Regions from separate parts of the Bradyrhizobium sp. P5_C12 genome, predicted to be linked through region 3. Evidence: predicted binding sites of a transcription regulator. Region 3 holds the regulator's gene; each other region holds the start of a gene.
What was found. Region 3 encodes LexA, which represses DNA repair genes until DNA is damaged. Its sites were predicted from a motif close to TGTTCNNNNTGTGTTCNG; they were not measured.
Positions count from the first base shown of each region.

Region 1: uvrA (excinuclease ABC subunit UvrA) is a predicted target of LexA. The motif match lies at 1,534-1,551, and genes of this name have one in related genera.
Region 2: ACXJMY_RS22015 (YifB family Mg chelatase-like AAA ATPase) is a predicted target of LexA. The motif match lies at 1,547-1,564, and genes of this name have one in related genera.

Region 1 covers NZ_JBFULU010000007.1:62,258-65,530, reverse strand. Annotated here, with positions in the region: gene ACXJMY_RS08530 (outer membrane protein) at 1-416, shown strand, start outside; gene ACXJMY_RS08525 (outer membrane protein) at 560-1,321, shown strand; gene uvrA (excinuclease ABC subunit UvrA) at 1,648-3,273, shown strand, end outside.
Region 2 covers NZ_JBFULU010000025.1:4,497-7,769, forward strand. Annotated here, with positions in the region: gene ACXJMY_RS22000 (AAA family ATPase) at 1-278, shown strand, start outside; gene ACXJMY_RS22005 (tetratricopeptide repeat protein) at 297-1,070, opposite strand; gene ACXJMY_RS22010 (PilZ domain-containing protein) at 1,150-1,395, opposite strand; gene ACXJMY_RS22015 (YifB family Mg chelatase-like AAA ATPase) at 1,623-3,161, shown strand; gene ACXJMY_RS22020 (hypothetical protein) at 3,270-3,273, shown strand, end outside.
Region 3 covers NZ_JBFULU010000037.1:60,948-64,220, forward strand. Annotated here, with positions in the region: gene ACXJMY_RS27515 (hypothetical protein) at 1-101, shown strand, start outside; gene ACXJMY_RS27520 (molybdopterin molybdotransferase MoeA) at 329-1,540, shown strand; gene lexA (transcriptional repressor LexA) at 1,716-2,411, shown strand; gene ACXJMY_RS27530 (hypothetical protein) at 2,596-2,799, shown strand; gene ACXJMY_RS27535 (hypothetical protein) at 2,994-3,273, shown strand, end outside.

The DNA.
Region 1 (3,273 bases), on a different contig from region 3:
AGGGCTCGAATACGAGTTCGCCGGCAGCGCTCGCGCCGCTGGTCAACCAGACCAAGATCGATGCGCTTGGCCTGTTCACCGGCCAGGTCGGCTATGCCTGGAACAACGTGCTCTGGTACGTGAAGGGCGGCGCCGCCGTCACCCACGCCAAGTACGACGGCCTGTTCGGCGGCGTGGTCATCGACAGCGCCAGCGAGACGCGTTGGGGTGGCGCGGTCGGCACCGGCATCGAGTTCGGCTTCGCGCCGAACTGGTCCGTGGCGATCGAATACGACCATCTGTTCATGGGCAGCCGCAACAACTCGTTCACGGTTCTCGGCGTCAACGACCGCATCGACCGTATCAAGCAGGACGTCGACATGGGCACCGTCCGCGTCAACTATACCTTCGGCGGCCCCGTCGTCGCGAGGTACTGAGCTTCGCTTCCAACGCCATCGCGTTACGAAAGGCCGGCCTCGCGCCGGCCTTTTTGTTTTCGCGCGAGCGTGCACCCAACCGTCTTGGAGTCGTGAGGCGCGCAAGGCGTCCGCGAATGGCTTCGGCGAGTTGAGGACGTAACATGAAGACGTGGATGCTGACCGCGGTCAGCCTGTTCGCATTCGGCGCGGTCGCGCCGGCCGGTGCCGCCGATCTCCCCCTCTACCCCAAGGCGCCGGTGGCGCCCGTCCTCGGCTATGACTGGAGCGGCGTCTATGTCGGCATCAATGGCGGCGGCGGCTGGGCCCATGCCTGCTGGGGCGTGACAAATGCACTTGGCGTCGCCGTCGATCCAGCCGTCGGCGAAGGCTGCCACAATGCAGGCGGCGGCACGGTCGGCGGTCAGGTCGGCTATCGCTGGCAGAGGGGTCGCTGGGTTCTCGGCGTCGAGGGCCAGGGCAACTGGGCCGACTTCAAGGGCAGCAATGTCAGCGTGGCGCTGGCGCCGCTGACCAACCAGACCAAGATCGACAGCTTCGGTCTCTTCACCGGCCAGATGGGCTACGCCGTGAACAGCCTGCTGTTCTACGGCAAGGCCGGCGCGGCCGTCGCCCACGACAAATACGACACGTTCTTTCCGGGCGCGCCCGCCGCCTTCGCGTTCAACAGCGTCAACCAGACGCGCTGGGGCTACACTGTCGGCATCGGCGTCGAATACGGCTTCGCCGAGAACTGGTCGGTCGGCGGCGAATACAACCATGTGTTCCTGGGCCATCACAACGCCGAATTCGCCACCCTGGCCGGCGGCCTGCTCCCGCGCAGCGACCGGATCGGCCAGGACATCGACGTCGGCCTGATCCGCGTCAATTACCGCTGGGGCGGCCCGGTCGTCGTCAAATACTGACCCCCCAAATACTGCCCCCCAAATACTGACCCCCAAGGACTCCTCCAAGGTCCTGCTCAAGCGCGGATGATGCGATCCGCAGCCAAATGCGAACGAAGGGCCGGCCTCGTGCCGGCCCTTCGTCTGTTCCGGATCGCAGCTGCTACTGCCAGATGCCGCCAGCGCGCCAACAATCCGTTGACGATTCGCAAGTCCCACTGGAAATCCGTCGCCGTTCTTCCTACGTTCGCTGCCATACCCATCGGCGCCGATCCCGGTTCCGGGCAAAGCGCGCCTACAACGTTGGCGCGATCGCGCGCCGTTGGGATTCCTTGAGGACCACCAGGATGGATGAAGTGATCAAGGCGAAGCGCCAACAACAGAACGCGGGATCACACCTGCGCGCAATTACGATCCGTGGCGCGCGCGAGCACAACCTCAAGAATGTCGACGTCGAGATTCCCCGCGACAAGCTCGTGGTGTTCACCGGCCTGTCCGGCTCCGGCAAATCCTCGCTCGCCTTCGACACCATCTACGCCGAGGGCCAGCGCCGCTACGTCGAGTCGCTCTCGGCCTATGCCCGCCAGTTCCTGGAGATGATGCAGAAGCCGGACGTCGACCAGATCGACGGCCTGTCGCCGGCGATCTCGATCGAACAGAAAACCACCTCGAAGAACCCGCGCTCCACCGTCGGCACCGTCACCGAGATCTACGACTACATGCGGCTGCTCTGGGCGCGCGTCGGCGTGCCCTACTCGCCCGCCACCGGCCTGCCGATCGAGAGCCAGACCGTGTCGCAGATGGTCGACCGCGTGCTGGCGCTGCCCGAGGGCACCCGCCTCTATCTGCTCGCGCCGGTCGTGAACGGCCGCAAGGGCGAGTACAGGAAGGAGCTCGCTGAATGGCTCAAGAAGGGCTTTCAGCGCGTCAAGATCGACGGCACCTTCCATGAGCTTGCCGAGGCGCCGACGCTCGACAAGAAATTCCCGCACGACATCGACGTCGTGGTCGACCGCATCGTGGTGCGGCCCGACATCGGCCAGCGTCTCGCCGAAAGCTTCGAGACCGCGCTGAAGCTCGCCGAGGGCCTCGCCGTCGTCGAATTCGCCGACGCGCCGGCGACGGCTCCGGCCGAAGAGAAAAAGAAGACCGCAAAGATCCACGACAAGAGCGGGCCCGAGCGCATCCTGTTCTCGGAGAAGTTCGCCTGCCCGGTCTCCGGCTTCACCATCCCCGAGATCGAGCCGCGACTGTTCTCGTTCAACAATCCCTACGGCGCCTGCCCCGCCTGCGGCGGCCTCGGCGTCGAGCAGCATGTCGACGAAGACCTCGTCATCCCCGACAAGGAGCTCGCCATCGGCAAGGGCGCGATCGCGCCCTGGGCCAAATCGTCGTCGCCCTACTACGTGCAGACGCTGACGGCGCTCGGCAAGCACTACAAGTTCACGCTGACCACCAAATGGAAGGATCTGCCGAAGAAGACGCAGAACGCAATCCTCCATGGCTCGGGCGAGGACGAGATCAAGTTCTCCTACGAGGACGGCGTCCGCTCCTACGACACCAAGAAGCCGTTCGAGGGCGTCATCACCAACATCAACCGCCGCTATCGCGAGACCGAGAGCGAGTGGGCGCGCGAGGAGCTGGCGAAGTATTTCCATGACGTCCCCTGCGAGGCCTGCAAGGGCTTTCGGCTGAAGCCGGAGGCGCTCTGCGTCAAGATCGGCGGCAAGCATATCGGCGAGATCTCGGAGTTGTCGGTCAAGCGCGCCGGCGACTGGTTCGAGACCGTGCCGGAGGCGCTGAACGCGCAGCAGAACGAGATCGCGGGCCGCATCCTCAAGGAGATCCGCGAGCGCCTCACCTTCCTGCTCGACGTCGGCCTCAACTACCTCACCCTGTCCCGCTCCTCCGGCACGCTGTCGGGCGGCGAGAGCCAGCGCATCCGCCTGGCCTCGCAGATCGGCTCGGGCCTG
Region 2 (3,273 bases), on a different contig from region 3:
AGATCGAGGTCAAGGCGTTCGTCAAGACGATGGAAAGCCCGCCACTCGCGGTGATCCCGTTCGATTCGAAGCTGTTCTCCACCGCGGCCAACAACGGCCAGATGATCGCCGAGGTCTCGAAGAGCCACCGCACCACCGGGCTGTTCCAGAACATGGCGAACCGCCTCGCCGGACGCGGCGAGGTGAAGAAGCCGAAGCGCTCGCTGTTCGGACCGCTGTTGAAGAAGCTGAAGGGCAGGACGGGACGCGGCTCCGCCCCGCATCGCAAGGCGTCGTAGGCGCAGACCGGCGGCGGGTTATTTCTCCGCCCGCTGCTGCTGCTTCGCCAGCAATTGGCGTAGCGCCGTCACCTTCGCCGCGGCCTCGGCCGGCGGCAGATCGGCCTTCACGATGGTCTCGGCCTCGGCCAGCTTTCCTTGCAGTCCCAGCACGAGGGCCAGATTGGCCCGGACGCGCGCAGCGGCAGGGTTGCGTTCATGCGCGCGGCGCAGCGTCTCCTCGGCCCGGGGCAGATTGTTCTGGAGCATGTAGGACAGGCCGAGATTGGACAGCACCTGCGGCTCGTCGGGCACGATCTTGAGCGCGGCGGCGTAGTATTGCTGCGCTTCCTCGTTGCGGCCGAGCTGGTCGAGCGCCGCGCCCTGCGCCGACAGGATGTGCCAGTCGGGATCCTCCGGCGTGTGCGCGCGGCTCAGCACGTCGAATGCCTGCTGGAAATTGCCGCTGTCGGCGAGCGCTCGGCCATAGCCGGCGAGCAGCGCCTTGTTGCTGGAATGGGCGAGCACGGCCTGTTCCAGCACCGCGACCGCCTGCGCACGCTGGCCGGTCTCGCGCAGCGCCTTGCCGTATTCGAGCGCGACGTTGGGATCGCTCGGCCTGGCGCGATAGCGCTCGCGCAATGCGTCCATGTCCGGCTTCGGATCCGCCTTGGCCGCCGGTTCGGACTTGCCGCCGAGCGCGCCGGTCACGTCGTCCAGGCTCATGGTCTGGCAACCGCCGAGGACAAGCACCAGGAGCGCGGGAAGCAGCAATCTCGCCGGGGGAGAGGCAAGGGACGAACGCTTGGACATACTCTGATCACTCGGCGACTGATCAGGGATGCTTACCGATTAACGCTAAAGTCCCGTTAAGGACGCGGTTGCCCGCGTCTCAATCGGTGAATTCGGCACCGAATTCGCAGCCGATGCGCCAGCGCAGGCGGCATTGGCGGGAATAATCCGGCGCGAAGATGATGGTGAATTGCGGCGGCACTTCCAGAAATTCCGCCACCACTTTCACGCCCCCGTCCGAGATATCCGTGATCGTGCAGTCCCGTGGCAGCGAGCCCGCACCAAAATGAATCTTGGCGAGCCGGCTGCACACCCGACGTTCGGTTCTCCGGCGATTTGCAAGCATTTGAATTGTTCACCCGTTAGACCACGGCCCATCCCGCACCCCTAGCAATAGCGAACATTCGTTGGGATGTGCTGAGCGGGGCCGTTCGCATTCGAGGCGTAGTGTCGGCACCGCGTTTACGAGTGGTTAGGGTTTGCCGGGCCGCCGCTGATGTTCCCGTATTGTTCTTGCGAAGGCCGCCATGCTCTGCTACCCTCGATTGTGCGAGAGGCAGGGCTGGTTCGGGCATGGTTCAGCGGGTTTCTACCGTCGCCTTTGAGGGGATCGAGGCCCGCGCGGTCGACGTGCAGGTGCAGGTTGCGCCGGGCCTGCCGGCCTTTGCCATCGTCGGCCTGCCCGACAAGGCGGTGTCCGAGGCGCGCGAGCGGGTCCGCTCGGCGCTGATCGCATCAGGCCTGGCGCTGCCGGCGCGGCGGATCATCGTCAATCTGGCGCCGGCCGACGTCCCGAAGGAAGGCAGCCATTACGACCTGCCGATCGCGCTCGGGCTGATGGCGGCGATCGGGGCTATTCCGCCGGATGCGCTGACGGGCTTCACGGTGCTCGGCGAGCTCGGCCTCGACGGCTCGATCGCGCCCGTTGCCGGCGTTCTTCCCGCCGCGATCGGCGCCAATGTGCGCGAGGAAGGATTGATCTGCCCGGCGGCGTGCGGCTCGGAAGCCGCGTGGGCGAGCCCGGACATCCAGATCGTTGCGGCACGTTCGCTGATCCAGATCGCCAACCATTTCAAGGGCACGCAGGTGTTGTCGCGGCCCTCGCCCAAGGTGCATGAAGCCGCCGCCTCGCCGCTCGACCTGCGCGACATCAAGGGCCAGGAGAGCGCCAAGCGGGCGCTGGAGATCGCAGCCGCCGGCGGCCATCATCTGCTGATGATCGGCGCGCCCGGCGCGGGCAAGTCGATGCTGGCGGCGCGGCTGCCCTCGATCCTGCCGCCGCTGTCGCCGGGCGAATTGTTGGAAGTCTCGATGATCGCGTCCGTTGCCGGCGAAATCGAAGGCGGCGCGTTGACGGCGCGGCGACCGTTCCGCTCGCCGCATCATTCCGCCAGCATGGCCGCGCTCACCGGCGGCGGCATGCGGGCCAAGCCCGGCGAAATCTCGCTCGCGCATCAGGGCGTGCTGTTCCTCGACGAGCTGCCCGAATTCGATCCGCGCGTGCTGGATTCGCTGCGCCAGCCGCTGGAGAACGGCGAGGTCTCGGTCTCCCGCGCCAATCACCGCGTCACCTATCCGGCGCGCTTCATGCTGGTCGCCGCGATGAATCCGTGCCGTTGCGGCAATGCGTTCGAGCCGGGCTATGCCTGCAAGCGCGGCCGCATCGACCGCTGCACCGGCGATTACCAGGCGCGCATCTCCGGCCCGTTGATGGACCGCATCGATCTGCGCATCGAGGTGCCTGCGGTGACCGCGGCGGATTTGATCCTGCCGCCGCCGGCGGAAGGCTCGGCCGAGGTCGCCGCGCGCGTCGCGGCGGCGCGCGACATCCAGCTTGCGCGCTACGCGGATGCGGGCATGCCCAACGTCCGCACCAATGCCGAGGCCCCTGCCTCGGTGCTGGAGGAGATCGCCAAGCCCGACGCGCAGGGGCAAAAACTGCTGCGCGATGCGGCCGAGACCATGCGGCTGTCGGCACGCGGCTATCACCGCGTGCTGCGGGTGGCGCGCACGCTCGCCGACCTCGACGGTGCCGACAAGATCGGCCGGCTGCATCTCGCCGAAGCGCTGTCCTACCGCGCACTCGCGGAGGATGTGCGGCAGTTGGTCTGATCCTTCCGCGCATCAACCCGGCGGTAACGAGTTTCCTTTACGCTCTGCAAACCATAAGGCCCACAAGTCCCCGCCACGAGTTCCCTCGGGCCCGGCGAGTAGCGTGTCATGT
Region 3 (3,273 bases):
CGGATCCGTTGCCCGACAAGGATCAGGGCCCCAAGGCTCCTGACGTAGCTTCGCCTGACGTGGCGACCGACCTCAGTCCGGGCGCGCAGACAAGGAGTTGATCGATGCTGGCCGTGGCTCTGGTCGTTCTCGTTCTCGCCATGGCCACGCTGGTGCCGATCGTTCTTGTTGTCCGGATCATGCCGCGCCGGACCTGACACCCCCCTCTTGCCGAATAGACCGGGCCGGATGAATCATCCTGCCTCGTCGCCGTTTTGCCTCCGCGCCCGCGCTCGGCTAGAACGTCGCCGTTCATCCGCCCGACCGTGCCCAGCAGGAGTCTTCCCCCGTGGCCTTGATGCCGGTTTCTGACGCGCTCGCCGCGGTGCTGGCCGGCGTGGAGCCGTTGCCCGAAGAGATGATTGCTCTCGCCGAGGCCTTCCACCGCGTGCTCGCGCGCGACCTCGCGGCGCGGCGCACGCAGCCGCCGCAGGCGATGTCGGCGATGGACGGATATGCCGTGCGCGCGGCCGATGCGGCAAAGGTCGACGCCCAGCTGACCGTGGTCGGCGAGGTCGCGGCGGGCCGGCCGTTTGCGAAATCGGTCGGCGCCGGCGAAGCAGTGCGGATCTTCACCGGCGGCGTCGTACCCGACGGCGCCGACGCAGTCGTGATCCAGGAGGACACGGTCGCCGACGGCAAGCGCATCACGATCAGGGAAGCCGCCATCGCCGGACGGCACATACGCCCCGCCGGCGTCGATTTTCGCGAGGGCGATGTGCTGCTGAAGGCGGGCACCCGCCTCACCGAGCGGGGCCTGGCGCTCGCCGCCGGCATGAACCACCCCGAGCTTCCCGTCCGCCGCCGTCCGAAGGTCGCGATCCTCGCCACCGGTGATGAGCTGGTGATGCCGGGGACGACACCCGGCCCGGGGCAGATCGTCTATTCCAACGGCTACGCCCTGCACGCGCTCGCCCGCGGCGAGGGCGCGGAGACCATCGATCTCGGCATTGCCGCCGACACGCTGGAGGCGACCACCGCCGGCATCCGCCGTGCGCGCGAGAGCGGCGCCGACATCCTGATCACGACCGGCGGCGCCTCGGTCGGCGATCACGACCTGGTCCAGCCGGCGCTCAATGCCGAAGGCATCTCGATGGCGTTCTGGAAGATCGCGATGCGGCCGGGCAAGCCGATGATGAACGGACGGCTCGGCGCGATGCGCGTGATCGGCCTGCCCGGCAATCCGGTGTCGTCCTATGTGTGCGCCTTCCTGTTCATGGTGCCGCTGATTCGCGCGCTGTCGGGCCGCGAGATGATTCATCACCGCCGCGAGCGCGCGGTGCTCGGCCGCGACGTCGGGCCCAACGACGTGCGCGAAGACTATCTCCGCGCGCGTCTGGAGCGGCGTGAGGACGGCACGCTCGTCGCCCTTCCCGTCAATCATCAGGATTCCTCGCTGCTTGCGAATCTTGCTGCGGCACAGGCACTTCTCGTGCGCGCGCCGTTGGCGCCGAAGGCTGCTGCAGGCACGCCATGCGAGGTGCTGCTGCTGCCGGCCTGAACGCGTCGATCACACGCGTTCGGCGAACTTTGTCGCGTTCACGGTAAATTAAGCAGTTGCGGAACACATATCGAACATATAGTGTCCGTTCATGATTTGTTTCGAGCATCTGGCGGCTCGCCGCTGAATTCACCGTCTCGGAATCGAACGACATCAACCGGGGGATTTGGTCGAGATGTTAACGCGCAAACAATACGAGCTTCTGCGGTTCATCAGCGAGCGTCTGAAGGAAAGCGGCGTGCCGCCCTCCTTCGACGAGATGAAGGACGCGCTCGATCTGCGCTCGAAATCAGGCATCCATCGCCTGATCACCGCACTCGAGGAGCGCGGCTTCATCCGGCGCCTGCCCAACCGCGCCCGCGCCATCGAGGTGATCAAGCTGCCCGAGCTCCAGGCGGCCGCCGGAAGCCGGCGCGGCTTCACGCCGAGCGTCATCGAAGGCAATCTCGGCAAGGTGCGCTCCAACGCGCCTGCGGACGACGGCGAGCGCCCCGTGGCGGTGCCGGTGATGGGCCGCATCGCGGCCGGCACGCCGATCGAGGCGTTGCAGACCCGCAGCCACACCATCAGCGTACCGCCGGACATGCTCGGCTCGGGCGAGCACTATGCGCTGGAAGTGCGCGGCGATTCGATGGTCGAGGCCGGCATCCTCGACGGCGACATGGCGCTGATCCAGCGCAATGAGACCGCCGATACCGGCGACATCGTCGTGGCCCTGATCGACGACGAGGAAGCCACGCTGAAGCGCTTCCGCCGTCGTGGCGCCTCGATCGCGCTCGAGCCCGCCAATGCCGCCTATGAGGTCCGCATCCTGCCGCCGAACCGGGTCAAGATCCAGGGCAAGCTGATCGGGCTGTACCGCAAGTACTGAGCTGATCCGGCGGTCATTCGATACCCATTGGAGCGGACGGATTGGGAGCGGACGGATTGTCCGCTCCGGCTGGATAGTCTTTCTGGTTTTGCACAGATTATCCGGCCACCTCTCCGGCGCTAGATCCTCGGCACGCCGCACGAAGCGCTTGGCTTCGCGGCCTTGAGAGACCGAGGAGACAACCATGCGCAAGATCGTTTTGAGTGTGCTCGCAACTGCGTTGATCGCCGGCACCGCGCCGCAGGCCTTCGCCGCACAGCCGCACCGCCATGCCCACAACAAGGAGACCGCGGTCAGCGCGCAATTGCGCAATGCCCGCAACGCCGTCGAGCAGACGTCGCAACCGAGCTGGCAATATTCGGGATGGTCGGCACCGGCCGGACGCTGACCTTTGTGTCCGGCGTAATGCACGAAAGCGGACTTTGTTCCTGCTCGATTCGGAAAAGATAATGTGATCGCGGGCTGCGGACCCAAGCCGCAGATTTGCCTACAACCAAGAACACGCTAACATGCTTCCACTCTGATCGAGGCCTGTGCCTCTGAAAGAGGCGCGGGTCGCTATCCTTGAACGAGGAGCACCCGATGTGTGACTACAGCCTGCATGCCGTCGCGACGCGCCCGGCCGAAGTCGGCGAGACGATCGTCACGACAACCTTCCGCGGCACCTCGACGCGCGGCTTCGCCTCCGAAGCCGATCTCTCCGTCGCGGTCTGCCTGCTGCCGGGAACGGAGCTCGCCTTCGCCGACAACGTCCGCTACGACAATCGCTGGATCTGGACCCGCACCATCAACTCGCGCGTCGGCAAGTTCGGCAAGATCGATCCGCACATCCCCGACCGCCATCATGACGCGATCGAGTTTC